DNA from 2 places in the Alteromonas stellipolaris genome. Region 2 is predicted to be linked to the other one. Evidence: predicted binding sites of a transcription regulator. Region 2 holds the regulator's gene; the other holds the start of a gene.
The links. Region 2 encodes FliA, which starts transcription of late flagellar genes. Its sites were predicted from a motif close to CTAAAGNTNNNNNNNNNNNNGCCGATA; they were not measured.

Region 1: the regulator FliA is predicted to act here: its motif matches at 9,716-9,742, upstream of pomA (flagellar motor protein PomA).

What each region holds. Positions count from the first base shown of each region.
Region 1 covers NZ_CP013926.1:3,031,555-3,048,252, forward strand. Annotated here, with positions in the region: gene rluD (23S rRNA pseudouridine(1911/1915/1917) synthase RluD) at 1-22, opposite strand, end outside; gene AVL57_RS12910 (outer membrane protein assembly factor BamD) at 191-958, shown strand; gene AVL57_RS12915 (ChrR family anti-sigma-E factor) at 1,071-1,799, opposite strand; gene AVL57_RS12920 (sigma-70 family RNA polymerase sigma factor) at 1,792-2,403, opposite strand; gene AVL57_RS12925 (LON peptidase substrate-binding domain-containing protein) at 2,533-3,108, opposite strand; gene AVL57_RS12930 (nuclear transport factor 2 family protein) at 3,416-3,841, shown strand; gene AVL57_RS12935 (SDR family NAD(P)-dependent oxidoreductase) at 3,838-4,557, shown strand; gene AVL57_RS12940 (NAD(P)/FAD-dependent oxidoreductase) at 4,570-5,835, shown strand; gene AVL57_RS12945 (DUF1365 domain-containing protein) at 5,835-6,563, shown strand; gene AVL57_RS12950 (SAM-dependent methyltransferase) at 6,571-7,824, shown strand; gene AVL57_RS12955 (flagellar motor protein MotB) at 7,973-8,902, opposite strand; gene pomA (flagellar motor protein PomA) at 8,902-9,666, opposite strand; gene xseB (exodeoxyribonuclease VII small subunit) at 9,958-10,200, shown strand; gene ispA ((2E,6E)-farnesyl diphosphate synthase) at 10,229-11,119, shown strand; gene dxs (1-deoxy-D-xylulose-5-phosphate synthase) at 11,152-13,029, shown strand; gene AVL57_RS12980 (phosphatidylglycerophosphatase A family protein) at 13,137-13,637, opposite strand; gene thiL (thiamine-phosphate kinase) at 13,656-14,621, opposite strand; gene nusB (transcription antitermination factor NusB) at 14,668-15,090, opposite strand; gene ribH (6,7-dimethyl-8-ribityllumazine synthase) at 15,104-15,577, opposite strand; gene ribBA (bifunctional 3,4-dihydroxy-2-butanone-4-phosphate synthase/GTP cyclohydrolase II) at 15,880-16,698, opposite strand, start outside.
Region 2 covers NZ_CP013926.1:2,269,369-2,286,066, forward strand. Annotated here, with positions in the region: gene AVL57_RS09610 (LysR family transcriptional regulator) at 1-604, shown strand, start outside; gene AVL57_RS09615 (DUF938 domain-containing protein) at 738-1,334, opposite strand; gene metH (methionine synthase) at 1,327-3,951, opposite strand; gene AVL57_RS09625 (homocysteine S-methyltransferase family protein) at 3,960-5,027, opposite strand; gene metA (homoserine O-acetyltransferase MetA) at 5,031-5,969, opposite strand; gene AVL57_RS09635 (DUF2802 domain-containing protein) at 6,070-6,510, opposite strand; gene AVL57_RS09640 (chemotaxis protein CheW) at 6,600-7,091, opposite strand; gene AVL57_RS09645 (chemotaxis protein CheW) at 7,066-7,917, opposite strand; gene AVL57_RS09650 (ParA family protein) at 7,924-8,688, opposite strand; gene AVL57_RS09655 (protein-glutamate methylesterase/protein-glutamine glutaminase) at 8,760-9,890, opposite strand; gene AVL57_RS09660 (chemotaxis protein CheA) at 9,921-12,149, opposite strand; gene AVL57_RS09665 (protein phosphatase CheZ) at 12,162-12,926, opposite strand; gene cheY (chemotaxis response regulator CheY) at 12,961-13,344, opposite strand; gene AVL57_RS09675 (RNA polymerase sigma factor FliA) at 13,381-14,112, opposite strand; gene AVL57_RS09680 (MinD/ParA family protein) at 14,109-14,975, opposite strand; gene flhF (flagellar biosynthesis GTPase FlhF) at 14,972-16,369, opposite strand; gene flhA (flagellar biosynthesis protein FlhA) at 16,399-16,698, opposite strand, start outside.

The DNA.
Region 1 (16,698 bases), 760 kb from region 2:
ATGTGTTGTCCGACTGTGTCATAACACCGATTATTAAGTGTAAAAAGGGTATTATAACAAGCTTTCAATCGGTACACTGCGTTGTTTACGAATTTGTATGGTTTTTATCATCGCGAGTACGTTAGAATACGAGAACATGAGCTTAGACAGCGAAGTAATCAATACTGTTTAGCAGGAAAAAAGAACTATTATGAAATCAATTCGATTACTGGCACCTGTGTTATTAGGTGCAATGGTATCTGTCGCAGGCTGTAGTAGCTCCTCCGACGAAGAAGAAAAAGCCGTAATGGCTAATATGGGTGCGCAACAGCTATATAACAGAGCCAAGCAAAGTATGGAAGTGGGTAACTTCAGTGCTGCAGCCCAGACATTAGGCGCATTAGACTCTCGCTATCCATTTGGTCCGCTTTCGCACCAAGTACAATTAGACCTTATCTACAGTTACTACAAATCTGGTAAAAGTGATGAGACGTTGGCCACTATCGATAGGTTTATTCGTCTTAATCCAAACCACTCAGATGTTGACTATGCCTACTATATGCGCGGCCTTACCAACATGGAGTCTGACAGTAACCTGTTTCAAGATTTGATGAACATTGATAGGACTGACCGAGATCCTTCGAAATCTCGTCAAGCCTTTGAAGATTTCAGACGCTTAATGCAGCAATACCCTGACAGCAAATATGCTGCAGACGCTCGCAAGCGCATGCTTCATATTAAAGATAGACTCGCACGATACGAAATAGCTATTGCTCGCTTCTACATGCGCAGACACGCTTATGTTGCAGCAGCTAATCGTGGTAGATATGTTATTGAGCACTTCCCTGAAAGCACGCAAATTCAGCAAGCGCTTGAAATTATGGTATCTAGTTACGAACAACTAGGGTTAGATGATTTGCGTGGAAACGCAATGAAAACATTAAAGTTAAACTTTCCTGAAAGTGACTTTATTAGCTAATAATGCTGATAGCTGGATCAAAAAAGCGCAGTTCACAACGAACTGCGCTTTTTTTTGAATTTATTTTTAAGCTTTTACTAAGAAAAACTACAAAAGATACTGTTACGAAAGGTTAGCGAAAGAAAAGATGGCTAAATGGATTGAGAAGGCGCGCTATACCAGAAGTAAAATGTAAGGGCTGGTCGACGATAGTAAAAACCAAGCAGCCTTGAGCATTGTCAGAACGTGGTGTGTGGGTATTTTGCCCATCCATAAAAATAAAATCGCCAGAGTCGTAGTTATTGAGCCCGTCACTGAATTCGCCGTTAATGACTAACGTATATTCAGTGCCTCGGTGAGTATGTTCAGGAACACTTCCACCTTTGCCCATGTAAATAAAGTTAGCTACACCTTGGCTACCTAAATCTACTGGTGCTTGCCACAGCTTACCTACCAAGCTAGACCAACCACCTGTCTTTTCTTTATACCGCTGAAGTGTTCGTGGCAGGGCAAAATTTCTGCCATCAAGCTCAATAGAATCATTAACAGCAATGCTGACTTCTGTGTTTGTGTTCTGCTTTCTGGGCGATTGTTTCTGTTGTGTACCGGTATCGGCTTCAACAGATGAAGGTGATTGGGTAATTTGCGCAATCATTGCGCTGTAATCGGCCTTAAGGTCAACTGGCTTAAAACCATTATCTTCTAATAACGAACCAGCTAGGCGCTCAGTTTCTTGTTCCACAAATCGCTGACACGTACTGCACATATCACAATGTGCAGAAACCATCAGCGAGACCGCTGGGGACAAATTTCCGTCAACGAATGAAACGAGTTGTTGAGCACTTGGGTGGAACCTAATCATTACTCTGTAACATACCTTTTAATCTTTGAAGTGCTAAGCGGGTTCTCGACTTAACTGTACCTAGCGGGATATCTAACTCATCAGCGACTTCTTGCTGAGATTTACCATCAATATAAATGGCTTCAATCACTGCTTTCTGTTTAACAGGAAGTGATTCAAACAAATAACCTATTTGCTCTAACGTAACTTGTTCATCAAGCGGTGCTTCGTTCAAGTCAGCGGTTTGTTCGCATAGTACTGGCCATAGGTCATCAGAACACACGTCTTCTTTTCGGTTTTGAAGCTTACGAAGCATATCAAAACGAATGTTTCGAGCAATAGTGAAAATCCACGTAGAAGGCGAACCTTTTTCTGCATTAAACAAATGGGCTTTCTGCCACACGTTCGACATGGTGTCTTGTACTAACTCCATAGCAAGTGCTTCGTTACCCATTTGCTTTAAAGCGTATGAGCGAAGTCTTGGAGCGAAATAATTAAAAACCCGTGCAAAAGATGCTTTACAACGCTTTTGAGCAACCTCTACTAGGTAATCTGACATCTCAACCGCGCATTCTTTCGGTTTAATCGTACTCTTACTTTGTTCTAAAGGAATTCCAACTAACATAAGGTTTCGTCCGTTTATCCGATTCGATTACTGTATTTTACAAACAAACGATGAAAGAAGTTCGAAAAAATCGTCAATTCCACATTACAATTGTTTAATGGAATTTAAGAAATTATCTTTTAATTCGTTTTACCGAATTAATGCATACAGATAGTTAAGTAAGCTCTTACCACCACCCTCTCTTAGAAACTGCTGCTTTTGCCCACCATCGACAGGTAACAATTCAAGCCACCGTCTTAACACCCACATTGGGTCGTCAAACCGGGTTTCTTCATAAAGTGATGCTATCTCCGTATACTTCGCAAAAATCTCTTTCAAACGCTCATTTATAGGCGCTAATTGCTGAGGTGATATTTCGCAGTTCCAAGGCGCTACAGAATGACAATGACCTGTACGTAACCCATCTGATTCAACTGCTATATCAGTTACCTCAACTAACTCTAATCCAGCAACCTTTATGCCAAGCAAGCCGTCATCAAGTAAATCGAAGTCAACAACCTTGGCGTAGGTACCAATCGGATAAATATGCTCGTTATGCGATTTGTCGCCAGATGCGTTAAGCATACACATCACAAACCCTTTGTTTTCAGCGCATGCCTGCTTAACCATGCGTGTGTATCTAGGCTCGAAAATGCGTAACGCCATGCGTCCTTCTGGAAGCAAATGGGCAGATAACGGAAATAGTGGAATGGGTGTCTTACTCATAAACTCTTAACTCTTTTAGTCATAAGCAATTACGCCACTGTGAACAAATTGGATCGCTAGGGAAAAAATTTCACACTTTAGTCTAAGGGTAATGATCCGACGCGCCGCTTTATTTGTAAAATGACTATATTAAGAAAACGTTAACCTACTTGGTTACGCTTCGAATAATAGAACGATGATCAAAATAGCGTGTATAGTACTTTCAAGTGGTACTCATAAACAAGCTTCCACGCAGTATTGGCATTAGTAACAACAAGTTATATAGCTGTTTTATATTTCTTTAAGTATTTTAAAAAGTGAAGAAGTGATGACTGTATTAGATAGATTTTCAACCATGTACGCCGATATATGCCAAATCACCCTTGATGATTTAGCAAACATTTATGCTTCCAATGTGACATTTGTTGATCCTATCACTACCCACCACGGCCTTGATGATGTTCAAAAGTATTTTGCAAACTTACTCGAACAAGCAGAACGATGTCAGTTTGATATATCAATGATAGCGCCAGTGAGTAGCAACAGCGTCACTCACATTGTTAACTGGACGATGAACCTCAAACTCAAGCAAAGCGATAAGTTAATTACCGTAGATGGGAATACCCAACTAACGGTAAAGGATGACATTATTGTTTATCACAAAGATTTTTATGATTTAGGGGAAATGGTTTACGAACACATTCCTTTGCTCGGGTTCTTTGTTAAGAAGATTAAAAAGAGGTTAGCGAAATGAAGACATTACTCATTACCGGTGCAACCTCTGGAATTGGCAAAGCGTTAGCACTTCATGCCGCAGATAATGGCTACGAGGTTATTGCTTGTGGCAGAAATCAAGATGTTTTAGATGAACTAGCGTCAAAGCCAAATATTAGGCCGCTTCAATTTGATGTGACTTCTCTTGAAGATGCGAAACAGGCGCTACGAAACGTGAAGTGCGACATTGCCATTTTAAATGCCGGCACCTGTGAATATGTCGATATTGATGAATTTGAGTCCGATATGTTTAGGCGAGTTTTCGAACCTAACTTTTTTGGAGTAGTTCACTGTGTTGAGGCACTCATTCCTTCTTTAAATAAAGGGGATAAGCTAGTCATCGTAGATAGTATGGCTCGCCTTCTCCCGTTTACCCGATCGCAAGCTTACGGGGCAAGTAAAGCAGCCCTTCACTATTTTACAAAAAGTTTAGAGGTAGATTTACACGACCGCGGTATAAAAGTTCAAGCGGTATCGCCAGGTTTTGTTGAAACCCCGCTGACCGACAAAAATGATTTTGATATGCCAATGAAAATTACGGCCACCGAAGCGGCGGAGTCTATGCTTAAAGGCATTGAAACCGACAAGCAAACCGTTTTTTTCCCCCGCATGTTTGGCTTTATACTGCGTTTTATGCATATTTTACCTGTAGGATTACAAAAGAAACTATCGCTATCGATGCGAGAAAAGCAGTAGAGCACAATAACAATGACAAAAAATGTAGCGATTATTGGGACAGGTATTTCAGGCCTGACTTGTGGGTATTTGTTAAATAAAACGGCTGATATAACAGTTTATGAGGCCAATGATTACATTGGCGGGCACACTGCCACAAAAAAGATTAACGATGATGGCATTGAACGACATATCGATACCGGCTTCATAGTATTTAATGATTGGACCTACCCTAGATTTATAAAGCTGATGAAACAGCTTGATGTAGCATATCAACCTACCGAGATGAGCTTTTCTGTTACCAGTAAAAAGGCCAATATTGAGTACAATGGCAATACGATAAATAGCCTCTTTGCACAGCGCCGGAATATACTGCGCCCGAGGTTTTGGCGTATTGTGCGCGATATTCTTAAATTCAACAAAGCCTGCAAGGCTTTTGTTGCCGAAAAGCGCGATACGTCTTCAATGACACTTCAAGATGTTATTAACGAGCTAAAGCTAAGCGATGACTTTGCTCGCTACTATATCTTGCCCATGTGCGCTGCCATCTGGTCTGCAAGCCTCGCTCAAACTAGGCAGTTCCCACTAACCTTCTTTCTGCAATTTTTCAACAACCATGGCTTATTGAATATAAGTGACAGGCCACAGTGGTACACCATTAAAGGCGGCTCTAGCACTTACATTCCCCCATTAACAGCCAGCTTTAAAGACAAAATAAAGCTATCGTGTGGTGTCACGAATGTTAAGAAAGTGGACGATATGTGGCAGGTTACTGACACATCTGGCGCCCAAGCTGAATTTGATGATGTTATTTTTGCCTGCCATAGCGACCAAGCGCTTGCCATGCTAGACACCCCTACCGAAGCTCAGCAAGCTGTGTTAGGTGCCATTGGCTTTGCTGAAAACGACGTTGTTATGCATAAAGATACAAACCAACTTCCAAAACGAAAGCTTGCATGGGCGAGTTGGAATTATCGATTAAAAGACGATGCTGGCGAAGAAGAAAGACCGGCCTCGGTGACTTATGACATGAATATTCTTCAGCGATTAGACGCTGCGAATACCTACTGCGTCACCCTTAATAACACGGATGAAATTGATAAAAGCGCGGTGTTGGGTAGATATGAATATGCGCACCCTCAATTCAGTGAAGTTATGGTGAATGCCCAACAGCGCCGAAACCAAATATGCGGTGTTGATAATCTGCATTTCTGTGGCGCCTACTGGTATAACGGCTTTCATGAAGACGGCGTACATAGCGCATTAGATGTATGCGAGCGATTTGGAGTTAACCTTTGATGGATAGTGCTATTTATGAAGGAAAGGTGTATCACGAGCGCTTTTCACCTACCCAACATAAGTTCGACTATCATATCTATTTGTTCTGGATAAAGTTAAGCGAAGTTGATGCCTTGCCAGCTGTACTTAAACACTTTTCGGTTGATGCTAAAGCAAGAGTGCGCTTTAAACGTGAAGACTACTTAGGTGATAGCAACACGCCATTAGACCAAAGCGTACTAGAAAAAATGAACAGTTTAAGTGAGGATACCTTAAGCGGTGATGTATACATGCTTGGGCAGCTTCGTATGTGGGGAATGTATTTCAGCCCTGTTAATTTTTATTACTTAAAGGGCAAAGACAATGCCTTTACCCATGTATTGGCAGAAGTCAGTAATACCCCTTGGAATGAGCGGCATTATTATTTGGTCGATTTAGCATTGCAAGCAGATACACCAAAAGCGTTTCATGTATCGCCGTTTAATCCAATGGACATGACGTACAAATGGCGAATAACGCAACCTAGCCAACGCCTCGCATTGGTGATGGACTGTGTTCGAGGCGACAAAGAATTCAGTGCAGGAATTAATTTAACACGGCTTTCATTAGATAATGCGAATCTAAGTCGGGTTATGAAACGTATACCTAGTATGACCATTAAAACAATGATTGGCATATATTGGCAGGCGTTAAAGTTACTCATAAAACGAACGCCACTTTATGACCACCCTAAGAAAAGTCAGGAATAATAACTACATGTCTTCCGGTGAATCTGTATTTAGTACCCCTTCAGAAGCGTCTCTTCTAGACAAGGTTTGTAGGCGCGCATTTTTAAAGTGTTTAGAGAAACTTCCACATGGCTCACTTACCATTATGGAAAATGGTAGCACGATTGCCTCATTGGGTAACCCCAACGACGATTTGCACGCAACTATTAACTTCAAAGACGTAAAAGCGTATCGCCAGCTATTGTTGGGCGGCAGCGTGGGAGCGGGCGAAGCCTATATGGATGGCCTGTGGGAAAGCGATAATGTTACGGCAGTGGTGCAAATTTTTGCGCGTAATCTATCGACCCTTGATGCATGGGAGAATAAGTTTAAATGGATTTCCATGCCTATTTTGAAAATTCAGCACTTTGCCCGCCGCAACACACAAGATCAAGCCAAGAAAAATATTGAAGCCCATTACGATTTAGGTAATAAGCTTTACACTCGCTTTCTTGATAACACCATGATGTATTCATCGGCAATTTATCCTGACGTTAATGCCAGTTTGGAAGAGGCACAAAATCACAAACTTAAAACAATTTGTGACAAGCTTCAGTTAACCGAAAGCGACCATCTTTTAGAAATTGGTACTGGTTGGGGTGGTTTGGCGGTGTATGCTGCCAAGCATTATGGTTGTAATGTGACCACCACAACTATCTCTGAAGAGCAATATGCTTGGGCAGAGCAGTGGATTGAGCGCGCACAGGTGTCTGACAAAGTCACTTTGCTGAAAAGAGACTATCGCCTGTTAGAAGGTAAATACGACAAGCTGGTTTCAATAGAAATGATTGAAGCTGTAGGAAAAGATTACTTAGGTAACTTTTTTGAGAAGTGTTCATCGTTGTTGAAAGACGATGGGCTAATGTTGCTACAATCCATCACCATTGATGATAGACGTTACGAAAGTTACGCCAGCAGTGTGGACTTCATTCAAAAATACATCTTCCCGGGTGGATTTTTGCCCTCACAATATCAGTTAAACGCGCATTTAAAGCGCTATAGCGACATGATGATTAGAGATTTACATGATATCGGCTTAGATTACGCCCAAACACTAAATCATTGGTACGAGGCTTTTATTAGCGCCAAAGAAGCGTTACTAAACGACGGTTACGATGAACGTTTCATGCGGATGTGGATTTACTATTTAAAATACTGCGAAGGCGGTTTTCTAGAAAGAACCATTAGCACTGTGCAATTAGTAATATCTAAGCCACATCACAGAGAGGCACTCCAACGCTAGTTGCATGTGCAAACAACGCTAGTTGCATGTGCAAACAACGCTAGTTGAATGTTTAAGGCTCCGTTAGTTGGAAGTGTGAGACGATTTCAAAATAAAAGGGCGAATCATCTGATTCGCCCTTTTTGATTTTGCGTTCTGCTTACAATCTTTATTCATCAACCACGGAAATAGGTTGAGAGGTCATAGGTTTACCTTGATTAATATTGATCTCTACCCGTCTATTTCGCGCTCTATCAGCCGGCGTTGTAGCATCTTCTACCATGGGGTCGGTATCGGCCTTCCCTACTACCGACATTCTGCTTTCATCGAACCCTGGGGCTGTTCGCATAGCTTCGGCTACGGCTACCGCACGCTGAGACGATAAATCCCAGTTGGAACGATATAGCTCGTTAGCAATGTGTTGTCCGTCACTATGCCCTGATATTTCTATTTCCCCTGGCACATCAGCTAACAGCACCCCAATTTTGCGTAAGATAGGCTGGAACTGAGGTTGTAGAAATGCAGAACCGGCTGAAAACGAACCGTTCTCTCTAATGCGAATAGTCAGTTGCTGACCTAAAGACTCTAATTCTACTGCGCCATCGAGAATTTGCTTTTGTAACTGCTGCGCCACTTTTTTCATTAACTCAGCAGTTTGAGTTTGATCTGAACTTTGCGACTCAGAGGAAGACTGATCGGTAGCCGTTTGCTGCGACTGACCACCGCGCTGCTCACCTCTTTGCTTCTGCCTACCGCCTGAAGAGTCTTCATCACCCGCTTGAAACTCTAGCATCTGCTGAGTCATTTCAATGGTTTGTTGCTGAATAGTGTCGATAGGCGACGGGTCTGGACGACCAGGTCTAAATTCCATCGCAATAACACTGGTGCCTTTAGGGATGTCTTTCACTTCAATTTTGTTTTGTACACCAAAAGCAAACTTCATAGAGCCCGCTATTTGCTTAAACTTCAGAACATCCATTTCTGAAAATGAGAGCAGCAGTACAAAAAAGCACATGAGCAACGACATTAAATCCGCGAAGGTCCCCATCCATGCAGGAAGCCCCTCGGGAGGACATTTTGGGCACTCTTCTTCAGCCATTATTCGTCCTCAGCGCCCGTACCGCGTTTACTTGCCGCTAAATAGTTTTTCAATATGCCTTCGATAACACGCGGGTTTTGCCCATCAGCAATACCCACAATGCCATCGAGTACTAGCATTTGGTTAAGCTTTTCTTCTTGTGCGCGGTTACCGAGTTTTACTGCCATGGGTAGGCAGATAATGTTGGCAAGGAATGCACCATACAAGGTAGTTAATAGTGCTACCGCCATCGCTGGTCCAATCGATTTAGGATCATCCATGTTAGAAAGCATGGCCACCAGACCAATCAGGGTTCCAATCATTCCCATTGCTGGTGCAATATCACCCATACCTTTAAATATGGTGGCACCAAACTCGTGTCGCTCGGTAGTCATCGAAATATCTTTCGCTAAGGTTTCTCTGACCACTTCTATGTCGTGACCATCAACCAACATGTCTACACCTTTTTGCATAAACGGATTGTCAATTTCAGCTTCTTCCAATGCAAGAAATCCGCCTTTACGTGCTGCATCTGCCATCTCAACAATTTTTTCAATTAAGTCTTCAGGCGTATCAATTTTGAACATGAATGCTTTGCCTGCAATTTTACCTGCACCAAAGAACTGCCCTAAAGTGTATTGGGATAAAATAACGAAAAGGGTGCCACCAAATACAATCAAGATAGATGGTACGTTGATGAACATGGCAATACTGCCACCCATAACCATGGCCATTACTACAAAGCCGATGGCGCCCAACATACCTATGACGGTTGCTAAATCCACTCACTCTTCCTCATTTTTTGCAGACGCTGCATAACTATTACTCGTATTCTATCGGCATTGTATAGAATTTCTATAACAAGATTATCGCAAATTGCCTTAATTATTGTATACATAATGACGTTAGTCGAACTTTAGGCGGCAGTTTTAATACTGAGGCTTAGTTCACAACGCGTTGTCATAGATAGCTGCAATAGGGCATATATTGACAAACCATTTGACCCATTGGCTACCCTCAGTTAATGTGCGCGTAATCCCAAGAAACGCCTAAAATTGAGTGCTATGGTGGCGAAAGTGACGAAAAAAACAGATTCTCCCTCGTTTGAGGAAACCCTTACCGAATTAGATGCCATCGTTAATGAGATGGAAAACGGTGAGTTACCATTAAACGTTGCACTTGAAAAATTCGAGCGAGGCATTGCCCTTTCTCGTGAAGGCCAGAAGTCGTTAGAGCAAGCCGAGCAAAAAGTTAAAATTTTGCTTAATGAGCAAGGCGAAAGCGCATTACACCCTCTTCCTGAAGACGAGCAACCTTAAACCTCGTGTCGCAACAAACAGGTACGTTATGAATTTCACTGCATTGCATCAGCAAGTTAAGCAGCAGACCGATGCGTCGTTAAATACGCTTATTGATGACCTTCCACACGACGCACCGCGGCTTAAAGAAGCAATGCGCCATGCGTTATTGGTGGGGGGTAAACGCATGCGACCTTTACTGGTTCAAGTTATCGGCAACATCCTTGATGTGCCCAAAGGCGATCAAATGGCTATTAGTATGGCCATTGAGTGCGTGCATGCTTATTCGCTGGTACATGATGACTTGCCAGCCATGGACGACGACGATTTGCGTCGCGGCCAGCCAACTTGTCATATTGCATTTGATGAAGCCACCGCAATATTAGCCGGTGATGCATTGCAAGCCCTTGCTTTTAGCACATTAGCCGATGCGCCATTAAGTGATTTCGCAACCAATAAACGTGGTGAATTACTTTCTTTGCTAGCCCGCGCCGCAGGCTATCGCGGCATGTGTGGCGGGCAAGCTATCGATTTAGCCAGCACGGGTGAAGAAATAAGCCTTGAGCAGCTCAAGCGGCTGCACAATTTGAAAACCGGCGCCTTGCTTCGTGCATGTGTTGAAATGGTATCTATTGTTTCTCCAGAACTTGATAGTGACAGTAAAGCAAACTTATTGGCCTACGCAGATGATATTGGTCTTGCATTTCAAGTCCAAGATGACATTCTTGACGTAGAAGGTAATAGTGAGCAATTAGGAAAGCCTGCAGGCTCTGACATTGCTTTGGGTAAGAATACCTTTCCTGCCAAACTTGGCATAGAAGGCGCAAAACGAGAACTTGATAAGCTGCATCAGAATGCCCTTCAAGCCTTGGCTCGTTTACCCTACAATACAGACAGTTTAATTGCGTTTAGCGAACTATTGGTAAAACGAGACCATTAGTTCTGCAACCATGTTGAAAAAGATAATAAATAATGAGTTTAGACCTCCAACATTACCCCACGCTTGCTATTGCGCAAACGCCGGATAAGTTAAGACAGTTACCGCAAGAGAAATTGCGAGAGTTGTCAGATGAATTACGAGAATATTTACTAAATAGTGTTAGCCAAACCAGTGGACACTTTGCGTCTGGCTTAGGCACGGTAGAGCTTACTGTGGCTTTGCATTACATTTATAACACGCCTATCGACAGATTAATTTGGGATGTGGGTCATCAAGCCTACCCCCACAAAATTCTTACAGGCCGTGCCACACAAATGTCGACTATTCGACAAAAAGATGGATTGCACCCCTTCCCTTGGCCACCTGAGAGCGACTACGACACTTTTGCTGTCGGCCACTCGTCGACGTCCATCAGTGCTGCACTTGGTATGGCTGTTGCCGCCGAGCAAGAAGGTAAAAATCGTAAAGTGGTTGCCGTAATTGGCGATGGCGCGATTACCGCAGGTATGGCATTTGAAGCGATGAACCATGCTGGTGACATCAATAAAGATATGGTTGTGGTGTTGAACGACAACGAAATGTCTATCTCTGAAAACGTAGGTGCGCTTAATAGTCACCTAGCCCGCTTATTGACGGGTAATGTCTTCAACTCTATTCGCGATGGTTCTAAAAAGCTATTAAGTAATGTGCCACCTATCAAAGAATTTGCTAGTCGCGCAGAAGAGCATCTTAAAGGCATGGTAGTACCGGGCACTATTTTTGAAGAGCTCGGCTTTAATTACATTGGCCCTATTGATGGCCATGATGTAGATGCCGTTGTAGATACATTGCGTAATATGCGCAAATTCAAAGGCCCACAACTACTTCACGTGGTAACTAAAAAAGGTAAAGGCTACGCCCTTGCTGAGAAAGACCCGATTAAATTCCACGCAGTGCCTAAATTTAACCCTGCGGATAACGCATTGCCTAAAGCGAAGCCATCTGCACCTACTTTTTCTGCCATTTTTGGCGATTGGTTATGCGATATGGCAGCGCAAGATCCTAAATTGATGGCGGTTACCCCCGCTATGCGTGAAGGCTCTGGCATGGTCGCGTTTTCGCAGCAATACCCAGAACAGTATTTTGATGTCGCTATTGCTGAGCAGCATGCGGTTACCTTTGCTGCGGGCCTAGCGCGCGATGGATGTAACCCGGTAGTTGCCATCTACTCAACCTTTTTACAGCGTGCGTACGATCAGCTTATTCACGATGTGGCGTTGCAAGACTTGCCGGTTTTATTTGCTGTTGACCGTGCCGGTATTGTAGGCGCTGATGGCCCTACTCACCAAGGTGCTTTTGATATTGCCTTTTTGCGCTGTATACCGAATATGATAGTGATGGCGCCGTCTGATGAAAATGAATGCAGACAAATGCTTTATACTGGCCATAAAGCGCAAAAACCTGCTGCGGTACGCTACCCCCGTGGCTCTGGAATGGGTATTACCCCTGACGCTGCGATGACCGAGTTGCCAATTGGCAAATCGAAGGTTAGCCGTGCTATTACCGGCAAGCCAGCGAAAAAAGCAGCAATATTGAATTTTGGAACCCTTTTACCTAATGCATTAGCGGCTGGAGAAGCTATTGATGCAACGGTTATTGATATGCGCTTTGTGAAGCCACTGGATGGCCAGGCTATTGAGAAAGCAGCAGCAGAACACGATATGCTTATTACTTTAGAAGATGGGTGTATAGCCGGTGGTGCAGGCTCTGGTGTGCTTGAGTACTTACAACAACAAGGCATTATGAAACCCGTTCGTACGTTGGGGCTCCCAGACAGCTTTATTTTGCAAGGTACGCAGCAAGAAATGTACAAAGAGCATGGGCTGGATGCCGAAGGCATTACCGCTACGCTTAAAAGCTTACTAAGCTAGCGGTTGGTTTTTTAACTAGCTTTTAAAAACAAAAAGCCCGCAGTAGCGGGCTTTTTAGTATGTTCAATTTTTTGCGTATTATCGAACGAACTTAGGTTAGCCCGATTTTAAAACAAGGTTGTAAATGCTGGCCACACTATCATCATGATATGTAAACATGCGCAAGCCATAGCGCCTGCCACTATATCATCCAGCATAATGCCTGTACCGCCGTGTAAGCGCTTATCGATAGGCCCTATTGGCCAAGGTTTTAAAATATCGAATACGCGAAACAGCACAAACCCTGCTAGTAATGATGGCGCTGTAATAGGTACGAATAAGAAGGTAACAAACATACCTGCCACTTCGTCCCACACAATAGAGCCGTGATCGTGCACCTGCATATCATCAGCGGTTTTTCCGCACAGATAAATGCCAAAAATTGATGCAAAAACAGTGAAAGCGATAAATACCAACACTGGCATATTCGCTGACAATATTAATAATGGAAGTGCAGCTGCTGAGCCAAACGTACCTGGCATAAACGGAATAAGGCCGCTACCGAAACCCAACGCTAAAAAGTGCACTGGATTCTTCATGCTAATTCTAGCGCGATATTCTTTTTGCATAAGATGCTCTGTTAGCTTCTAGAAAGTATGCTCGTAACCACTTTCATTGGTTGGTGCGAACGGCTGATTATCTTTTAACAAGGAAAGCTGACCAACTTGGCCAGTTAACTGACCAATACAAGTTGCTTTTACGCTACTACTGCCCATCGAGGTTTCAAAGTTGCCTCGCTGCTCTTCACCTACTGTAAAGATAAGCTCATAGTCGTCGCCTGCTGACAGTGCGTATTCGATAGCCTGGGCATTATCGACTGCGCTGGTCAACGCCCTAGATAAAGGAAGTTTATCCACGTGTACATTTGCACCGCAGCCTGAAGCTTTCAGTATATGGCCTAAATCAGAAATTAAGCCGTCAGACACATCAATACATGATGAAGCAATACGACGAAGTGCCGTTCCCATTGCTACCCGAGGTGTAGGGTAATAATGGCGATTAATAAGCACATCTCGCGCTTCGCCAGCTACCGATAGCTTATTCTGAAGAATATCTAAGCCAGCACCAGCATCACCTAATGTGCCTGTAACGTAAACCCAATCACCGGGTTTTGCATTACTACGAGTCAGTTCAGAACCTGGTGGAATGAACCCTTGCGCCGTAATGGTCATAGCCATCGGGCCTTTAACGGTATCGCCACCAATTAACTGTACAGAATAATACTGCGTAAGCTCGTACAAACCATCTACGAACTCGCTAAGCCATTCATCATTCACTGTTGGCAATGACAGCGATAAGCTGATCCACGCTGGTTCGGCGCCCATGGCGGCTAAATCGCTTAAATTCACGGCTACCGTTTTATACGCAACTGATTTTGCAGGCGCATCATCTAAAAAGTGCACACCGGCTACTAAGGTGTCTGTAGTAACGGCGAGTTGTTGGTTACTAGGAACGTTAGTTACGGCACAATCATCACCAATACCAATAACAACGTCTTTACGAGTATGGCCGCCATCAGAGAAGTAGCGGCCGATAAGATCAAATTCTTTCACGATAGTCTATTAAACCCTTTGTGACATCCAATGCCACTGGACAAGGTTAATCGCGTTCGTCTTTACGCAACGAGCGAACCGCTTTATCAAGCGCACCATTAACAAATTTATGACTTTCTTCGGCCCCGAAAGACTTCGCAAGTTCAATCGCTTCATTAATAATTACGCGATAAGGCACATCCTTACGCTCTGTAAGTTCCAGTGTCGCTATACGTAAAATAGCCTTTTCGATTGCATCTAGTTCTTCAGGCAAACGGCCCAGATACGGCTTAATAGTCGTATCTAAGTGGCTAGCGCTATGCGCCACACCGCGAAGCAGTGCCTGAAAATAAGCCATATCAACTTTCTTCATATCGTTACTGGTCGCAAGCGCCAGTTCAATTTGTTGAATATCGTTATGACTCATTTGCCATGAATAGATGCCTTGAAGGGCAAGTTCACGGGCTTTACGACGAGCTGAAACTTTCACTTAATTTTTTACCTTAAAGCTTTTCAACAGCATCGATAACGTTAACCATTTCAAGCGCACCTAAGGCAGCTTCTGCGCCTTTGTTGCCTGCTTTGGTTCCAGAACGTTCGATAGCTTGTTCAATAGAATCTGTAGTGATAACGCCAAAAGATACCGGTACACCATATTCTAGCGATACTTGCGCTAGGCCTTTGTTACATTCGCCTGCAACAAAGTCAAAATGAGGTGTGCCGCCACGAATTACCGCACCGAGTGCAATAATGGCATCAAAAGATTTTTTCTCAGCAAGTTTCTTAGCAACAATCGGTAACTCATAAGCACCTGGAACACGTACCACTGTGATATCGTCTTCGTTCACTTCGCCGTGACGGTCTAGTGTGTCTAATGCGCCTTCCAATAAGCTCTCAACAACAAAGCTATTAAAGCGTGCAACAACAATAGCAATCTTCTTACCGGTCGCTCTGATATTACCTTCAACTACTTGCATGATTTCATTCCTCGAGAAAAACGGCGCGAAGTATACCACAACTACGCCCAAACTAAATCGATTGTTTTTGTTACTGGCTGACAAGTCCGTTAGCCCGAATAACAAACGGCAAGGTGGGGATAGGGCTCCGTAAACACGCGGTAAATACTTCCCTGTACGCTCCGCCACCGCATCCATGCGGTGGAGGGTTTACTGCGCCCTTTCCCCACCTTTCCTATAAATTACTTACGTAAATTGCATTAGCTTGTGGTAATGACTTTTCGTGAACAGAGCCTTACCAAGAGCTTCTGATTTACCACCACTTAGTCGTGTACGTACTCAACCACTTCTAGGCCATAGCCTGAAAGAGCATGGTATTTAATAGGTTTGCTTAGTAAGCGCATTTTTTGAACGCCGATAGAAGCTAAAATTTGGCTACCAACACCAATAGTGCGCGACGAGCCCTGCCAATCAGCACCGGTTGGACGCTCGCCTCTGTCTTCAGCAGCAAAGCGGCGAACCTGTTGTTCAATTTGTTCATCTTTACCAAGCAATACCAGAACACCGCCTTCATCAGCAATTTTTTGCATACCTTCAGATAAAGTAAGGGAACGATGAATACCACGAGTTGAGCCCAACAAATCACTGAAGGTGTTATGCAGATGCACGCGAACCAATGTCGGGTTTTCAGCTGTCACTTCCCCTTTTTTCAAAGCAAAGTGTAGCTGGTTATCAATACTGTCTTTAAAAGTATGAAGCTCGAAATCACCATACTCTGTAGGTAGGTTGCACTGAGCAACTTTTTCAATAGTGGTTTCGTTTAAGTTTCTGTACTCGATTAAATCGGCAATGGTGCCAATTTTAAGGTCGTGTTTTTCGGCGAATTTCTCAAGTTCCGGACGACGTGCCATTGAGCCATCTTCATTTAAGATTTCAACGATAACACCGGCCGGCTCCAATCCTGCTAAGCGCGGTAAATCGACACCCGCTTCAGTATGCCCTGCACGGTTTAATACACCGCCTTCTTTCGCAATTAGCGGAAAAATATGACCTGGCTGGACTATATCAGTAGCTTTCGCTTCTTTAGCAACGGCAGCTTTAATAGTAACCGCCCGATCTGCTGCTGAAATACCGGTAGTAAC
Region 2 (16,698 bases):
GATGGAATGTCACCCTTGTTTCGAATGGTTGCTAAAAGTGGTTGCGCCTTTTTTAAAAGCCTTCCCCGATGTAGACGTTGATGTAAGACGAGCATTTTCGTTCGGTGGCTTACAAGCCTTACATGGCTACGATATCGATTTACTCCTCACCCCTGACCCATTACATGTAGACGCGATTAATTACACCGGCGTATTAGATTACGAACAAGTGTTAGTTATGCACAATGAGCATCCGTTGGCTGAATACGCCTATATCAAGCCTTCGCAATTAGCCAATGAAGTGGTGATCACCTATCCGGTAGAAACCAATAGACTAGATATTTTTTCAGGCTTTCTTACCCCTGCTGGTGCAAGCGTAAAACAACATAGAACTATTGAAACCACAGAAATTATTTTGCAAATGGTGGCAGCTGGGCGCGGTGTTACTGCGCTGCCTAAATGGCTGGTTGATGAAGCGAAAGAATCTGATGTGTTAACGTATAAGCCCTTAGGTGAAAAGGGCTTACAGAAAACCTTATATTTGGGTCACCGAAAAGAGGTTGACCCAATTGGGTTTGTTGACGAATTTATCTCGTTAGCCAAGGCTACCGTATTGCCTAAATGAACAGATAGCCGTGTTTACATTTTAAATCGCCCTATCCATCCATTTAACCCTATAGATACGCCACTATGCTGAGTGGCCTCAACAGCCATGATGACCTGCATTTACCATGGCTACTCAGATTACTAAAAGACCTCTAGGGTTTATGCCATTCCAGCAATAAATTGTTTGCGGGCATCTTATGAATTTCCCGTAATACTAAGTCTTGGCTCCACCCAGTTAGCTCGCTGATATCACGATAGCCGCCATATCCTCGTTCAATAAGTGATTCATGGAATGATCTGTTACTTTCAGATGAAAATTCGCCGCCAATAGTAAAGGGGCCGTATTGGCAGAAAACACCGCCTGAAGGTAAGTATTCACTTACCAATTTCATCAACAGCTCAGCTTCATGACGCTGCATGATGTGAGCGGTATTAGCACTGTAAATACCTTGAACTGCGAGTGATGGAAAGCTGTCTTTGCCTATGGTTAATGCCACTGGCTTTGAGACATTGGGTAACGCAGCATCTTTCAACCATGCTGCGATACCCTCATGGTAGTCAGGTTGGTCACTACAATGCCATTGTAAATGTGGCAAGTTTTCAGCAAAATAAACGGCATGCTGCCCCGTACCGCTGCCAATTTCTAACACACCCTTACAATTAGCAAACGTACGATTTAGCACAGCTAAAATCGGCGCTTTGTTATTTTCGCACGCTTGGCTAAACGGCTTTGAGAACGACTCAGTCATGTAAATTAGGCCCCAACCATTTCTCAGCTTCTTCCAATGTCCAACCTTTACGGGCGGCATAGTCTTCTACTTGGTCTTTTTGAATTTTAGCCACGGCAAAATATTTGCTTTGAGGGTGGGAGAAATACCAACCTGATACCGCCGCACCTGGCCACATGGCATAGCTTTCAGTAAGCTTCATACCAGTATGTTGCTCTGCCGATAATAAATCCCAAATAAGCTGCTTTTCAGAATGCTCAGGGCACGCTGCATAACCTGGCGCAGGTCGAATACCTTGGTATTTTTCACGAATAAGGTCGTCATTGGTTAAGTTTTCACTTTCGGCGTAGCCCCAATATACTTTACGTACTTGTTCGTGAAGGTATTCGGCAAATGCTTCGGCTAACCTATCGGCCACGGCTTTCACCATAATACCGTTGTAGTCATCACCAGCTTTAATGAAGCTATCGGCTAGCTCATCTTCACCTATTCCGCCTGTCACCGCGAAAGCACCGATATAATCATTAATACCTGATGATTTCTCTGCAATATAATCGGCTAAGCAATAGTTAGCGAATTTATCTTTTAAGGTTTGCTGGCGAAGATGATGCGCTACGCCTTGTACTTCTGAGCGGGACTCATCGGTATACACTTCAATATCATCATCTACCCTATTGGCAGGAAATAACCCAATAACACCTTTAGCGGCTAATGAATTATTAGCGATAATGTTATCTAGCATCTCGTTTGCATCGGCAAATAAGGACTTTGCTTCTTCCCCTACCACTTCATCATCTAGAATTCGTGGGTACTTGCCGGCCAAGGACCAAGTCAGGAAGAACGGTGTCCAATCGATATAAGGGCGTAAGGTAGCTATATCTACATCCACCGGTGTTACCCCTAATTTCTTAGGTGTTACGGGTGCTTCTGTAAAATCTGGGTTGAACGCATTGGCGCGTGCTTGGGCTAGAGTAATAGGCTTACTACGCGGCTTCTTACGGGCATGTTGCTCACGTACTTTGTCGTATTCTTTTGCCAGTTCTTCGGCGTAAATATCTCGAGAGCCACGGTTAAGCAGCTTTTGACACACGCCAACTGCACGACTCGCATTAGGTACATACACCACAGGGGCATGATAGTTTTGTTCTATCTTCACCGCTGTGTGTGCTTTGGAAGTAGTGGCACCGCCAATTAATAGTGGTAAATCGAAACCTTGCCGCTCCATCTCTTTTGCCACATGCACCATTTCATCAAGTGAAGGGGTAATAAGGCCTGAGAGGCCAATCATGTCCACATTTTCATCTTTCGCCACTTGCAAGATAGTAGCAGCGGGTACCATGACACCGAGATCTATCACTTCAAAGTTATTACACTGCAATACAACCCCTACAATGTTTTTACCAATGTCGTGAACGTCGCCTTTCACGGTGGCAAGCAATATCTTGCCATTGCTTTTGGTGCCATCGGATTTTTCAGCTTCAATGTAAGGCTGTAAGTGGGCTACGGCTTTTTTCATTACCCTCGCCGACTTTACAACTTGAGGCAAGAACATCTTACCTTCGCCAAACAAGTCACCAACAATATTCATGCCGTCCATTAACGGCCCTTCAATTACATGTAGCGGACGCTCGGCTTGCAGGCGGGCTTCTTCTGTATCATCAATGATGTAATCGGTAATGCCTTTAACAAGTGCATGGGCCAAACGCTTATTAACGTCTTGCTCTCGCCAGCTTAAATCTTCTTTTGCCGCTGCTTTGCCGTCGCCTTGATAGTTGGGGGCGATATCGAGCAAACGCTCAGTAGAGTCGCTACGACGATTTAGAATGACATCTTCTACCGCTTCACGAAGTTCTTTTGGTATTTCATCATAAACTTCAAGCTGTCCCGCATTTACGATGGCCATATCCATACCGGCACGAATAGCATGATATAAAAACACCGAATGCATCGCTTCACGCACAGGGTTATTGCCTCTAAACGAGAACGATATGTTAGAAAGGCCGCCCGAGATGTGCGCATAAGGGCAAAGCTCACGAATTTTTCGCGTGGCTTCAATAAAATCTACGGCGTAGTTATCGTGTTCTTCTATACCCGTTGCTACCGCAAAAATATTCGGATCGAAGATAATGTCTTCTGGCGGAAAACCGATAGATTCTGTCAGCAGTTTATAGCTGCGCTGGCATATCTCAACTTTACGTGCTTGTGTGTCGGCCTGCCCCGTTTCATCAAACGCCATCACTACCGTGGCGGCACCATAACGTTTAATTTTCTGTGCTTGGGCAAGAAAGCTTTCTTCACCTTCTTTAAGGCTGATTGAGTTTACAATCGCCTTGCCTTGCACACATTTAAGTCCGGCTTCAATCACTTCCCATTTTGATGAGTCAATCATAATAGGCACCCGACTGATATCAGGCTCAGATGCAATTAAGTTCAAAAAGGTAACCATGGCCTGCTTGGAATCAAGCATGGCCTCGTCCATATTGATATCGATAATTTGCGCGCCACTTTCCACTTGCTGGCGGGCAACATCAAGGGCGGTTTCATAATCGCCTTCAAGAATAAGACGTTTGAAGCGTGCTGAACCAGTTACGTTAGTACGCTCACCAATATTAATAAATGTAGAAAATTGTGCGCTCACGCTGCCTCCTAGTGTACAAACGGCTCAAGGCCAGACAAACGCATTTTAGGTTCGAACTTAGGCACCGTTCTTGGTGCTACGCTGCTTACCGCATCGGCAATAGCACGAATATGTTCTGGCGTACTGCCACAGCAGCCACCCACAATATTCACTAAACCAGATTCTGCCCATTCTTTGATATGTTCGGCCATTTCAGGCGCCTCTAAATCGTATTCGCCAAACTCGTTGGGTAAACCCGCATTCGGGTGAGCAGATACTAGACACTCGCTGATCGTTGAGACTTCTTCGACATATTGGCGCAACAAGTCTGGCCCTAACGCGCAATTCAAGCCAAACGAAAATGGACTAATGTGGCGCATTGAATAATAAAAAGCTTCAGAGGTTTGGCCTGAAAGCGTTCTGCCTGAAGCATCGGTGATGGTGCCTGAAATCATTACAGGCAAATGCTTACCTAGTTTTTCGAACACGGTTTCCACGGCAAAAGCAGCCGCTTTAGCATTTAGCGTATCGAAAATAGTTTCAAGCATAATCAAGTCTACGCCGCCTTCAATTAACGCTTCAGTAGACTCTGTGTAAGCTTCTACTAAGGCATCGAAAGTCACATTGCGCTTACCTGGGTCGTTAACATCGGGAGAGATAGAAGCAGTACGATTTGTTGGACCTAGAACACCTGCTACAAACCTGGGCTTGCCTGGCGTTTTTGCAGTGAACTCATCGGCGGCTTTTCTGGCTAATTTAGCAGCGGCAATGTTGATCTCTCTTGATTGCGCTTGCATGTCGTAATCGGCCATAGCAATAGTAGTAGCGTTAAAGGTGTTGGTTTCAACAATGTCAGCACCGGCTTCAAAGTAGTCGCAATGAATTTGGTAAATAATATCTGGCTGTGTAACAGCCAAAAGGTCGTTATTACCTTTTACGTCACAATGCCAGTCCGCAAACTGGGTGCCACGGTAATCTTCTTCTTCCAGCTTGTGTTGCTGGATCATGGTGCCCATCGCGCCATCTAATACGAGAATACGTTGTTGTGCAGCGCTTAGCAGTGTTGCTTGCGCGCTAGAAACTTGATGTTGACTCACGCGTTACCTCTTTGGCTGTGATTTTTCAGCTAACTGATTTAAGTCATACGGCGTTGTTTGGTAAACATAGTAGTTTAACCAGTTTGTGAAGAACAGACTCCCGTGGGAGCGCCATCTAACGATAGGCGATTTGTTCGGGTCGTTATCCGTAAAATAATTTTTTGGTATGGCGGGGGTTTGCCCGGCTTTGACGTCCCTAAAATATTCATCTTTAAGGGTATCAGCATCATATTCTGGATGCCCTGTAACGAAAACCATGCGCTTGTCTTCTGAGGCAACAATATAGGCGCCTACTTCTTCAGATTCTGCCACCACATGCAGTCCATCTACACTATTATAATTCGCGGTATCGATATGCCCATAACGAGAATGAGGCGCATAGAATACGGGATCGAAGCCACGTAATAATTCATTATGTGGGTCGTTTACTTTGTGCTCGAACACACCTGAAAATTTTTCTTTGCGCAGCGTGCGAGTAAAGTTATAAAAATGATACATGGCAGCATGTGCAGCCCAACATAAATATAGAGTGGAGTTAACGTGACGCTGTGCCCACTCTAAAATGGTGGTCATAGTATCCCAGTACTTTACGTCTTCGTATTTTAGTAAAGCTAGAGGTGCGCCAGTCACGATAAGCCCATCGTACTTTTTGTCTGCCACTTGCGAAAAGTCGTGGTAGAAAGCATCCATGTGAGACTGTGGGGTATTTTTGGGCGCCTGACTATCGATGCGAATAAAATCCACATCAATTTGTAATGGCGTATTGGAGAGTAACCTCAACAGCTGTACTTCAGTCTCAATTTTATTAGGCATCAAGTTTAAGATACCCACTTTAAGAGGACGTATATCCTGATTCGCCGCCCTATTGCTCTCCATGGTGAAGATATTTTCGCCCAACAACACATTCTGCGCAGGCAGTTGTTCTGGTATACGAATTGGCATAGAAGGCTCCAGTCATAAATTACTATGACTGTATTGTGGCAATTACCACACAGATGTCAACATCTTTACGTCTAGACGTCTAAACGGATGTTGAAAACCATTATTGGGAAGAGGATTGCTTGTGTACCATAAACAGCATTTCAGCTTCGGCACGAGGGATATCACAGGCTTCCATCACTTCTTGCATACTTGCGCCCTGCTTTACTAATTCCGCAGCACGCTGATAAAGCCTTAGAGAGGGATCTTGCAGTTTTAACTCGCGAATTTGATTTTCGAAATCGTCTTGTTTTTCTTGAAGGGCTTGAAGATGACGAGTAACAACGAGGCTTCGGGTTTGCGCCTCATTTTGCTGATGACCAAAATCTCGAATTTGGGTATCCATGTCATCGGTTCTGCGCGTTACAAGCTCTTGCAGTTCAACTAACGCCGCATGTGTTTTTCGCTCTTTAAACGTCAACCATATTGCAAAAATACCCAGTGCTAATACAAGCGCAAGCAATATAAGTTCGTTGAATGTTGGAGCAATAAACTGCAGATCCATATGCGAAGAAGCCTTAATTCGTAGCTATATAAAACGGAAATAAAAAAGGCAGATAACCCAGTTACCTGCCCTTTAGACGTGTTGGCTGATTAAATTGAACTTAGTTCATCCCACTCATCGTCACTTAAAAGTTTATTTAAATCGACTAGGATAAGAAGCTCACCGTCTCGGTTGCTAACACCTTGAATAAACTTAGCACTTTCTTCAGTACCCACGTTTGGCGCACTGTCAATTTCAGACGAGCGAAGGTAAACCACTTCAGCCACGCTATCAACAAGTATACCCACGACCTGCTCATCAGATTCGATGATCACAATACGGGTATTATCCGTTATCTCTGTTGGTGGTAATCCAAAACGCGCACGTGTATCAATGACCGTAACAACATTACCACGTAGGTTAATGATACCTAGTACGTAGTCAGGTGCGCCGGGTACAGGTGCAATTTCAGTGTAACGCAATACTTCTTGCACTTGCATTACGTTAATACCGTATGTTTCTTCACCTAAGCGGTATGTCACCCATTGAAGGACTTCATCGTTACTGTCGGTGGTATTACTGTTCGTTCTTTCGTCGCTCATGAACCTGGCTCCCAATACTCGGCGTCTGGTCGTTACTGCCTAAGCCTTTGTTAAGCATAGATATTAATTCGTTAACGTCAATTAACGCGCACATTTTCTCTTTAACCATCCCCGCTAACCAGGGACGCTTACCGGTAGACTCACGCCATTTGACGTCAGCTTTTGCCAAGGTGACCGTGTTAACCAGTTTCTCACTGGCCAATCCCCACGAACTATCCCCTAACATAATAAGATATCGGTAGTTCAATGACTCTGCGAGACTCTCATCATACTTTTCTGGCATGACCCATCTTGCAGAATCTACAACGCTAAGCTTCTCTTCGCGATGTATCATTACCCCCATAAACCAATCTGGTTTCCCAAATAGAGGGCCTATCTTTTCAATCTGATGAATACCACCTAGGGTGGTCAATGGCACCGCTAATGTTAACCCTGCCACTTCAAAAAACAATGCCTGAAAATTATTTTCGAGGCTGTCGACCAACAATCCATTTTCTACTGATTGCCCCTCTTCTGGAAAGGCTTGCACTGACTCAGCAGTCTCATTATCTATTTCATTGTAGTCGCTTTTTTCGTATTGCGTAGTTTCTTCGACATCTTTGCCTGTGCTAGATGACACGGCTTCAATGATGGCTTCTTCAACCACGATTTGTTCAGTGGCAGGTGCTTCATCAATTGTGGCTTCTTCGGCTAACGTTTGTACTGCCTGCTCAAGCAATTTTGCCGTTCGCGCAGTTACGTCTGCCGGATCATCTGGCTCTTTTAATAGGCTATCGAGATAAGCCTCTACAACGTCTTCCCGTGCAAAAGGTCCTTGATTGCTCATCTAACTTTACTTCTCCAAAACCTCAAGTAACTTGCTATAAGCCGTTACCCCTCGGGTTTTCGGGTATGCTGCGGAAATTGGCAACTGTACTAAACTCGCATCTCTAAAATGCGTATCTACGGGAATTACACCTTGCCAAACCCGCTCTCCATAATCGCTCATTAAACGCTTTCTTGATTCAAGTGCCGCGTTCGTGCGCTTGTCGAACATAGTAGGAATAATCACAGTGTCAAAAGACTTTTGCAGAGAGCGCCCCATTATTTCCATGGTGCGTATCATTCTGTCCAAGCCTTTCAGCGCCAAATACTCTGTTTGTGTCGGCACTATCACTTTATTACATGCTGCCAATGCGTTGACCATAAGTACACCAAGTACCGGCGGGCAATCAATAATGACAACATCAAATTCATTCTCTACTTTGGCCAGCGCTTTTTTTAGCACCAAGCCCATCCCTTGCTCACTACCCATTGTTCTGTCTAGTGTGGCTAACGCCATGGTAGCGGGCAAAACGTACAAATTATCTAGCTTAGTGGGACACAAACAGTCCATGACCATATCGGCAGTGATATCAGAAGACTTAATAAAAATGTCGTAGACAGATTGACTGAGTAACTCTGCGTCTATGCCGAAATAGTAACTAAGTGAGGCGTGGGGGTCGGTATCAACCATCAATACCCGTTTCCCGCGCTGAGCTAACAAACCACCTAAGGTTACTGTCGTTGTTGTTTTACCAACTCCGCCTTTCTGGTTTGCAACTGTCCACACCTTCATCGTTTTAATTCCCAGCTTATATTTACTTGGGTTGTTGTTCATTCACAGACAACACTGCCGCTGCGCTTTAGCTATTTCATTTCGGTTAAGATACAGCTGCTCATGTCATCTATATCAATACTGTTAACCGATATGTTTGCAACAGCTACTGCTTGAGGCATGCCATAAACAACACATGAATCCTGATCTTGCGCCCAAATGGTAGCACCATTATCTTTCATCAAACGGCAGCCTTCTCGCCCATCTGCGCCCATACCAGTTAATATAATACCCAATAAATCGCCACCATAAGCTTTGGCCAGCGAACCGAAGGTTAAATCAACACTCGGCTTATAATTTATTTTATCAGACGGGTTAGCGTCGGTAATTACTACTTTCTTATGAGAGCCTGAACCCTCTATCAACATTTGTTTACCACCGGGTGCTAAATAAGCGCACCCTGGTTTCAATATGTCACCATGTTCAGCTTCTTTAACCGCAATATTGCAATGAGAATTAAGCCGCTGTGCAAACGCGTTAGTAAAAGTGCCAGGCATATGTTGCACCAACACAATTGGATAAGGAAAATCTGAAGGCAATGCTACCAGTATCTTCTGCAATGCCACGGGCCCCCCCGTAGATGCACCAATTGCTAAACACTTATACCTTTTACCAGAAGCCTTAATCGAGGAAACGGTAGGCTGCCTCGTGGCATCTTTTCTTCCAGTCAGTAGATTAGAACTCTTGAAAAACGCTGGTTTTGGCGCGTTATCAGGAAACTTTCTACTTTCAATACGCTTCAATACAGGGCGTTTGATACCAACACCACGCCGTGCAATTAATCTTACTTTTGTACAGAGCAGTCGTGCTGCGTCTTTACGATCTTGGGCGATATCTTCGAATTTCTTTGGCAGAAAATCTAATGCACCGGCTTCTAACGCATCTAGTGTCGCTTGTGCACCATGATGCGTTAGAGACGAAAACATCAAAATAGGCACAGGCCGCTTTTCCATGATGGCCTTTACCGCTGAAATGCCATCCATTACCGGCATTTCCACATCCATTGTGACTACATCAGGTAGCAGTGTATCTATTTTATCTAGTGCATCTTGCCCGTTACGAGCTTCGCCAATAACTTCAAGTTCTCTATCGTCGTCGAGAATTTCACGAACTCGACGACGATAAAAAGTAGAATCGTCCACGACCAGGACTTTAAAGACCATGGATGTAAATTTCCTATGTGTTCCGCCGTATTACTTTAAAGGCTTCCGAGCATAACGCTTCAGTAAGCTAGGAACATCTAGGATGAGTGCAATTCCACCGTCGGATGTGATAGTTGCTCCCGCCATACCTGGCGTTCCCTGTAATAAGGCATCTAATGGTTTTATCACCACTTCTTCTTGGCCTATTAGCGCATCAACAACAAAACCAACTTGCTGGGTGCCTATTTGAACCACGACGACGTGACCTTTATCTTTGATTATATTTTTAGGTCCACGGATCAACCATTCTCCAAGGAAGAACAGTGGTATCGCTTTAGAACGAACTATCATGGTTAATTGGCCATCAACCGTATTGGTTTTCTTGATGTCCATGTTGATAATTTCGTTGACCGCACCTAACGGTAACGCGAACGTTTGTTTGCCAACCACAATCATTAGGGTCGGTAAAATCGCAAGCGTAAGTGGAACTTTAATATCGAGTCGCGTGCCTTTCCCAAGGTGAGAATCAATATTAATGGTACCGTTAAGCTGATTAATTTTTGTTTTAACCACATCCATGCCTACACCACGGCCCGAGATATCACTTATCTCAGTTTTTGTAGAGAAACCTGGTGCAAAAATGAGATTGAACGCTTCAACATCAGACATACGCGCAGCCGCATCGGCATCTAAAACACCTCGACTTATCGCAATCTCTTTTAGTTTTTCAGCATCCATTCCCTTACCGTCATCTTCAATGGTAAGTAGGATATGATCACCTTCTTGAGAAGCCGATAATCTCACGGTCCCCATTCGGGCTTTACCTGTAGCAGCACGGTCATCAGGCATTTCAATACCATGATCCACTGAGTTTCTCACTAAGTGAACCAACGGATCGGCCAATGCTTCTACCAGGTTTTTATCTAAATCTGTCTCTTCACCTTCCAACTCTAAGGTGATTTCTTTTTTCAAACTACGTGCTAAGTCTCGAACAACGCGAGGGAAGCGGCCAAACACTTTCTTAATTGGCTGCATACGGGTTTTCATAACCGCACCCTGCAAATCGCCAGTCACCACGTCAAGGTTAGCAATTGCCTTAGACATACTCTCGTCGGCATTGTTTATTCCTAAACTCAGCAAACGATTTCGTACCAATACTAACTCACCGACCATATTCATAATTTGGTCTAGGCGCTTAGTATCAACACGTACTGTGGTTTCTGCTTGAGGAGGTGTTGGGTTTGCTTTTTTGTCGTCTTTCTTAGCCGCGGCTTTAGCAGGCTCTGGCGCCTTTTTAGCTGCTGGACTAGGCGCTGGCGCTTTTGCGGCAGGCGTTGATTTAGCTGGCGTACTAGCGGCAGATTGCTCTGCTTTAGCCTTCTGAATTGCTTCTGTCGCTTTTTTATCTACAGGCGGAGTATTTGCTGCTGGTTCAGAGCCTTGCGCTGTAGGCCCTTGTCCTGAACCGTGTAGTTGGTCAAGTAGTGCTTCAAACTCATCGTCAGTAATTTCTTCACCGCTAGGCGCAGCTGCTTTGGGCGCAGCTGCAGGTGCGGGTTCTTCTTCTTTGAATTTACCTTTACCGTGCAATTCGTCTAACAGTGCTTCAAATTCGTCGTCGGTGATATCATCACCTGAACCAACGGCAGCGGGTGCAGCCGCTTTTGGTTCTGCTTTAGGCGCAGATTTACCCGGAGCATTTGAACCATGAAGTTCATCAAGTAAGGCTTCAAATTCATCTTCTGAAATTTCGTCAATACCGCCATCGCTGCTAGCAGCAGGCGCTTCAGGTACGGGCGCTTCTTCCAACGCAAATTCTTCCTCGACAACTTCGGCAGCGGGGGCTTCAGCCGCCTCACTACTGTCACCAAAGATATTTTCATCTGGGGTTTCTGGGGTGCTTAACTTATGCAGCAAATCAACTAACTTTGCGTCTGCAGGTACTAGCGGCTCTTGCGCTTTAACACGCTCAAACATATCTACTACTACATCGGTGGCCTGAAGAATGGTGTCCATCAATTCAGGCGTAAGAGTACGTTGTCCGTTTCGCATTACATCGAAAACGTTTTCTGCACCGTGGCAAATTTCAACTAATTCGGTAAGCGACAAAAAGCCGGCGCCACCTTTTACGGTATGGTAACCCCGGAAGATAGCATTAAGTAAATCTCCATCTTCAGGATTATTTTCCAGATCAACGAGCTGTTCTTGTAATTGTTCAAGGATCTCCCCAGCTTCAACTAGAAAGTCCTGTAATATATCCTCGTCAACATCAAACGCCATGCGCCCGCTCCCCTAAAAACCTAAGCTAGACAAAAGATCATCTACGTCATCTTGGCCAGATACCACATCATCGCGTTGGTCTGCATCAATAATTGGACCTTCGGCTTCGACACCATCAATCTTGTTAACTTTTTCGACTTTCGCTTCCGATGGCTTGTCTTGCTCTGACTGTTCGGGTTCACCGAACATCGTCAGCATATTAACTAAGCTATCTTCCACTTCTTTTACGAGTTCAATCACTCTGCGAATAACTTGACCGGTAAGATCTTGATAACCTTGTGCCATTAACACTTCGGTAAGCAATGATGTAAGCTTAGACGATTGTTTCGATCCGTCTTCTAGCAATTCGTCTAAATCTGCGCATAAAACTTTGAATTCACCCAACTCAAGTTGACGATTCATCAGTTTTTTCCACTCCGGCATAATTTTTTCGATGCGCGTGGAAAGCACTTCCGCAATTGGCATGCACTCTTCAACAGCATCCATGGTGGTATTGGCCGCTTTTTCCGTCTCTTCGATAACGTACATCAGTCGCGTTTGCGCATCAGGAATGTCATCAACGGTTAAATTTTTAATACGTTCATCGATTTGGAAGTTATTTAACGAATCATGAAGTTGACGCGTTAATTTACCAACTTCAGCAAAGAGCTCAATGGACTCTTTCATCGAAACGGCTTCTAAGACGGCGTTCGCAGATGCGTTATCGCCCTCTTCAAGATACGCTACCAATTTTTTGGCTTCTTCGAGCGTTATAGAGACACTTTCATTTGTCGACATCCAGTAAACCTCATTTCTCTGGTGAGCGTCTGGATCAACCTAAACGTTCGAAGATTTTGTCTAATTTCTCTTTCAACGTAGCGGCAGTGAAAGGTTTAACAACATAACCGTTCACACCAGCTTGCGCTGCGGCAACGATTTGTTCTTTCTTCGCTTCTGCTGTCACCATAAGAACCGGTAGGTGTTTCAACTTATCGTCGGCACGTATAGCGCGTAATAAGTCGATACCTTGCATACCTGGCATATTCCAATCTGTTACAACAAAGTCAAAATCACCTTGTTGTAGCATAGGCAGCGCGGTGTTACCGTCGTCCGCTTCCTGGATATTGGCAAAACCCAAATCTTTTAACAGGTTCTTTATGATACGTCTCATGGTAGAAAAATCGTCAACCACGAGAATTTTCATACTTTTATCCAAAATAGCCTCCAATGAGGGGTTAATTGTTATTAATTTCTATTCTTCGTCAACTTGCCACGATTTCATTCGTGATTTGAGTTTTAACATGGCCTGACTATGAATTTGACTCACTCGCGATTCACTAACATCAAGAACTTCACCAATTTCTCTAAGGTTCAGTTCTTCATCATAGTATAAAGAAAGTACAATCGCTTCCCGTTCGGGTAATGTAGTAATAGCATGTGCTAGCGCTTTTTGGAAAGCCCCTTGCATCAAATCTTCTAACGGTGCATCGCTGCCTCGGTTTTTTTCTGTAGAAATAACATCTTCAGAAACACCTAGGTCTTCAATACCCACCAATTTTCCAGCATTCACTTCGTTAAGCATTTGATGATAATCTTGCATGCTGACATTCATTTTAGCTGCAATATCAACATCTCGCGCGTCTCGGCCTGTTTCACCTTCAACTTGAGAGATAGCTTCGGTGATTGCCCTTCCATTTTTATGAACAGAACGAGGTGTCCAATCACCTTTTCTTATTTCATCAAGCATGGCGCCGCGAATACGAATACCTGCAAAGGTTTCGAAACTTGCACCTTTGGAACCGTCAAAATTTCGTGCAGCTTCTAGCAGTCCAATCATACCTGACTGGATTAAATCATCGACAAGAACACTGGCTGGTAATCTCGCCATTAAGTGGTGTGCTATTCGCTTCACCAGCGAAGCGTGACGCTCAACTAATTGTGACTTGTCCGTTTGCTGTTGATAAGCGGCTGCTTTGCTATTCAACGCTGACTTCCTACTGCTTTATCTGCTACTAGTTGTTCAATAAAAAATTCTAAATGGCCACCTGGTTGCGCAGGAATAGGCCATGATGCTGCTTTGGTTGCTAGCTGGCTAATCGCCACTGCTGCCGGAGAACTCGGGTAAGCATCTACAATTGACGTTTGTTTACGTACTGCTTTGCGTATGTTCTCGTCAAAAGGAACTGTTGCAACCAATTCTAGCGCAACATCCAAGAATCGCCCTGTTACTTTAGATAATTTGCTGAAAAGCTCCTGACCTTCTCTAACATCGCGGACCATGTTGGCGACCACTTTGAAGCGAAAGACACCGTGCTCTCGGTTAAGAATTTTAATTAGCGCGTAGGCATCAGTGAGTGAAGTGGGCTCATCGCACACTACCACCATAATATCTTGAGAGGCTTTGGAGAAACTTAGCACCATATCGGAAATACCCGCTGCGGTATCTACAATAAGCACATCAATGGGCGAGCGCAATTCGCTAAAAGCTCTAATGAGCCCTGCATGCTGCGTTGGTGATAGCTCTGCCATTGATTGAGAACCCGATGTGGCTGGTGCTATTTTTATACCGTGAGGGCCCGTAACGAGTACATCGTCCAAGGTACACTCACCAGATAAAACGTGTGAGAGGTTTTTCTCTACGCGCAATCCTAGCATTACATCCACATTGGCCAGACCTAAGTCTGCATCCAATACCATTACTCGCTTTCCCTGCTTTGCCATAGCAATAGCTGTGTTTAGCGTAATATTTGTCTTACCAACGCCACCTTTACCTCCGGTGACGGCGATAACTTTGATTAATCGTGATTGCTTCATTTTTCGTAAGCTACTCGCTTGATCATCAATCATACTGCTCGTGCTGTTTTAACCACATTGTTACTAGTAGTATGATTCAAACCGTACTTTTTATAAAGCTTTGCAGCAGCAGATACTAAAGATTTTGCTTCTGCAATCTTAATGTCTTCAGGAACTTTCTGTCCATCTGTTACATAACTGACAGGTAACTGGTACTCCACCGCAGCGCTAAGCACTTCGCCTAGAGAGTAGCACTCATCAAGCTTTGTAAAGATACAACCGCTAAGTTCCACCCCTTCGTACGCATCTATAATACGTTGCAACGCAGCATATTGGGTATTCGCTTGCGCTACTAGGTATTTTTTCACTGGCTGCATTTGGCCGTTATCAAATTGATTTATCTGTTTAATTAATCGACTATCTCGCTGACTAAAGCCTGCCGTATCAATTAACACTAGTCTCTTATGGCGTAATTGAAACAATAAATCTGATAATTCTTCACTACTTTGTGCTTTACGGACCGTGCAACCAATAATTTTTCCATATGTGGCTAATTGCTCAAACGCTGCAATACGGTAAGTATCTATCGTAATCATGGCAACGGAGTCAGCACCGTATTTCTGTGCGTAGCGGGCAGCCAATTTCGCTACTGTAGTAGTTTTACCTGTTCCGGTTGGCCCCACTAACGCTACTGCGCCCTTTTGCGTAAGTATATCGTTACCTGTCACATTAATGCGATTAGCCAATAGGTTTAAAAGATACACCCAAGCGTCTCGCTCGTTGTAATGCGACGGCGTATAACTAATCAGTTGCTCAGCCAGAGATTGGCTTAACCCCATATCGGTTAAACGCTGAATTAAATAATGATGTACAGGCTGCTGACGACGACTTTTTGCTTCCATCAAATCGGCAACTTGGTATTGAAGTACATTTCGTAGTGACGCCAATTCCTCTTTAATCTGAGATAACTCGTCAGATTTAGCAGCACTACCATTATCAATACTTTCATTAAGGCTAGACGCTTGATGGCTTGGGAATTCAGAGGTGTGCTGGCTTGCTTCTACGTCGTCGATAAAGGCTTCTGAAAAGTCTAAGTGCGAAGCAATTTGATTGGCATGCTGAGCATTGGCACTGGGGGCCGGCGCTGAAGCTGGGCTTTGAATACTGCCACCATGTTGTTTTTCTAACAATGCTTTTAAGCTATCTGGACCATCATCACCGATAATTTCACTAAGACTAGGAACCGCTGCTTTCGCTTGTCCTGATGTTCTAGGTGCAGGCTTTTTAATCGACAGTTTGGCTTCTGGCTCTTTATCGTAAGCGGCTACCAGTTCAATACCGTCAGCTAGCTTTCGGTTTGACATGATAACAGCATCACTGCCTAATTCCGCTTTAACTTGGCTTAAAGCTTCTCGCATATCTTTGCCAAAGAAACGTCTGATTTTCATTGAAAACTCTCCAATCACCCAGTGTCAGATTATTGACCGACCGAACTGACTATTTTTATCTGCTTATCGTCGGGTACTTCCTGATAGGAAAGTACATGTAAGCCCGCGACCGAATACTTTAAGAAGCGAGATAGTACGGGGCGCAACATACCGGAAGTGAGAAGTACCGCAGGCTCACCTTCTAATTCTTGTTGCTGACTAGCTTGCTGCAATGATTTTTGCAGCTTATCGGCCAGTCCTGGTTCTATACCAGCGCCATCTTCGCCACCTGCTTGTAATGACTGGTGCAACATCTGTTCCAACTCTGGCGCCAAGGTTATGACGGGTAT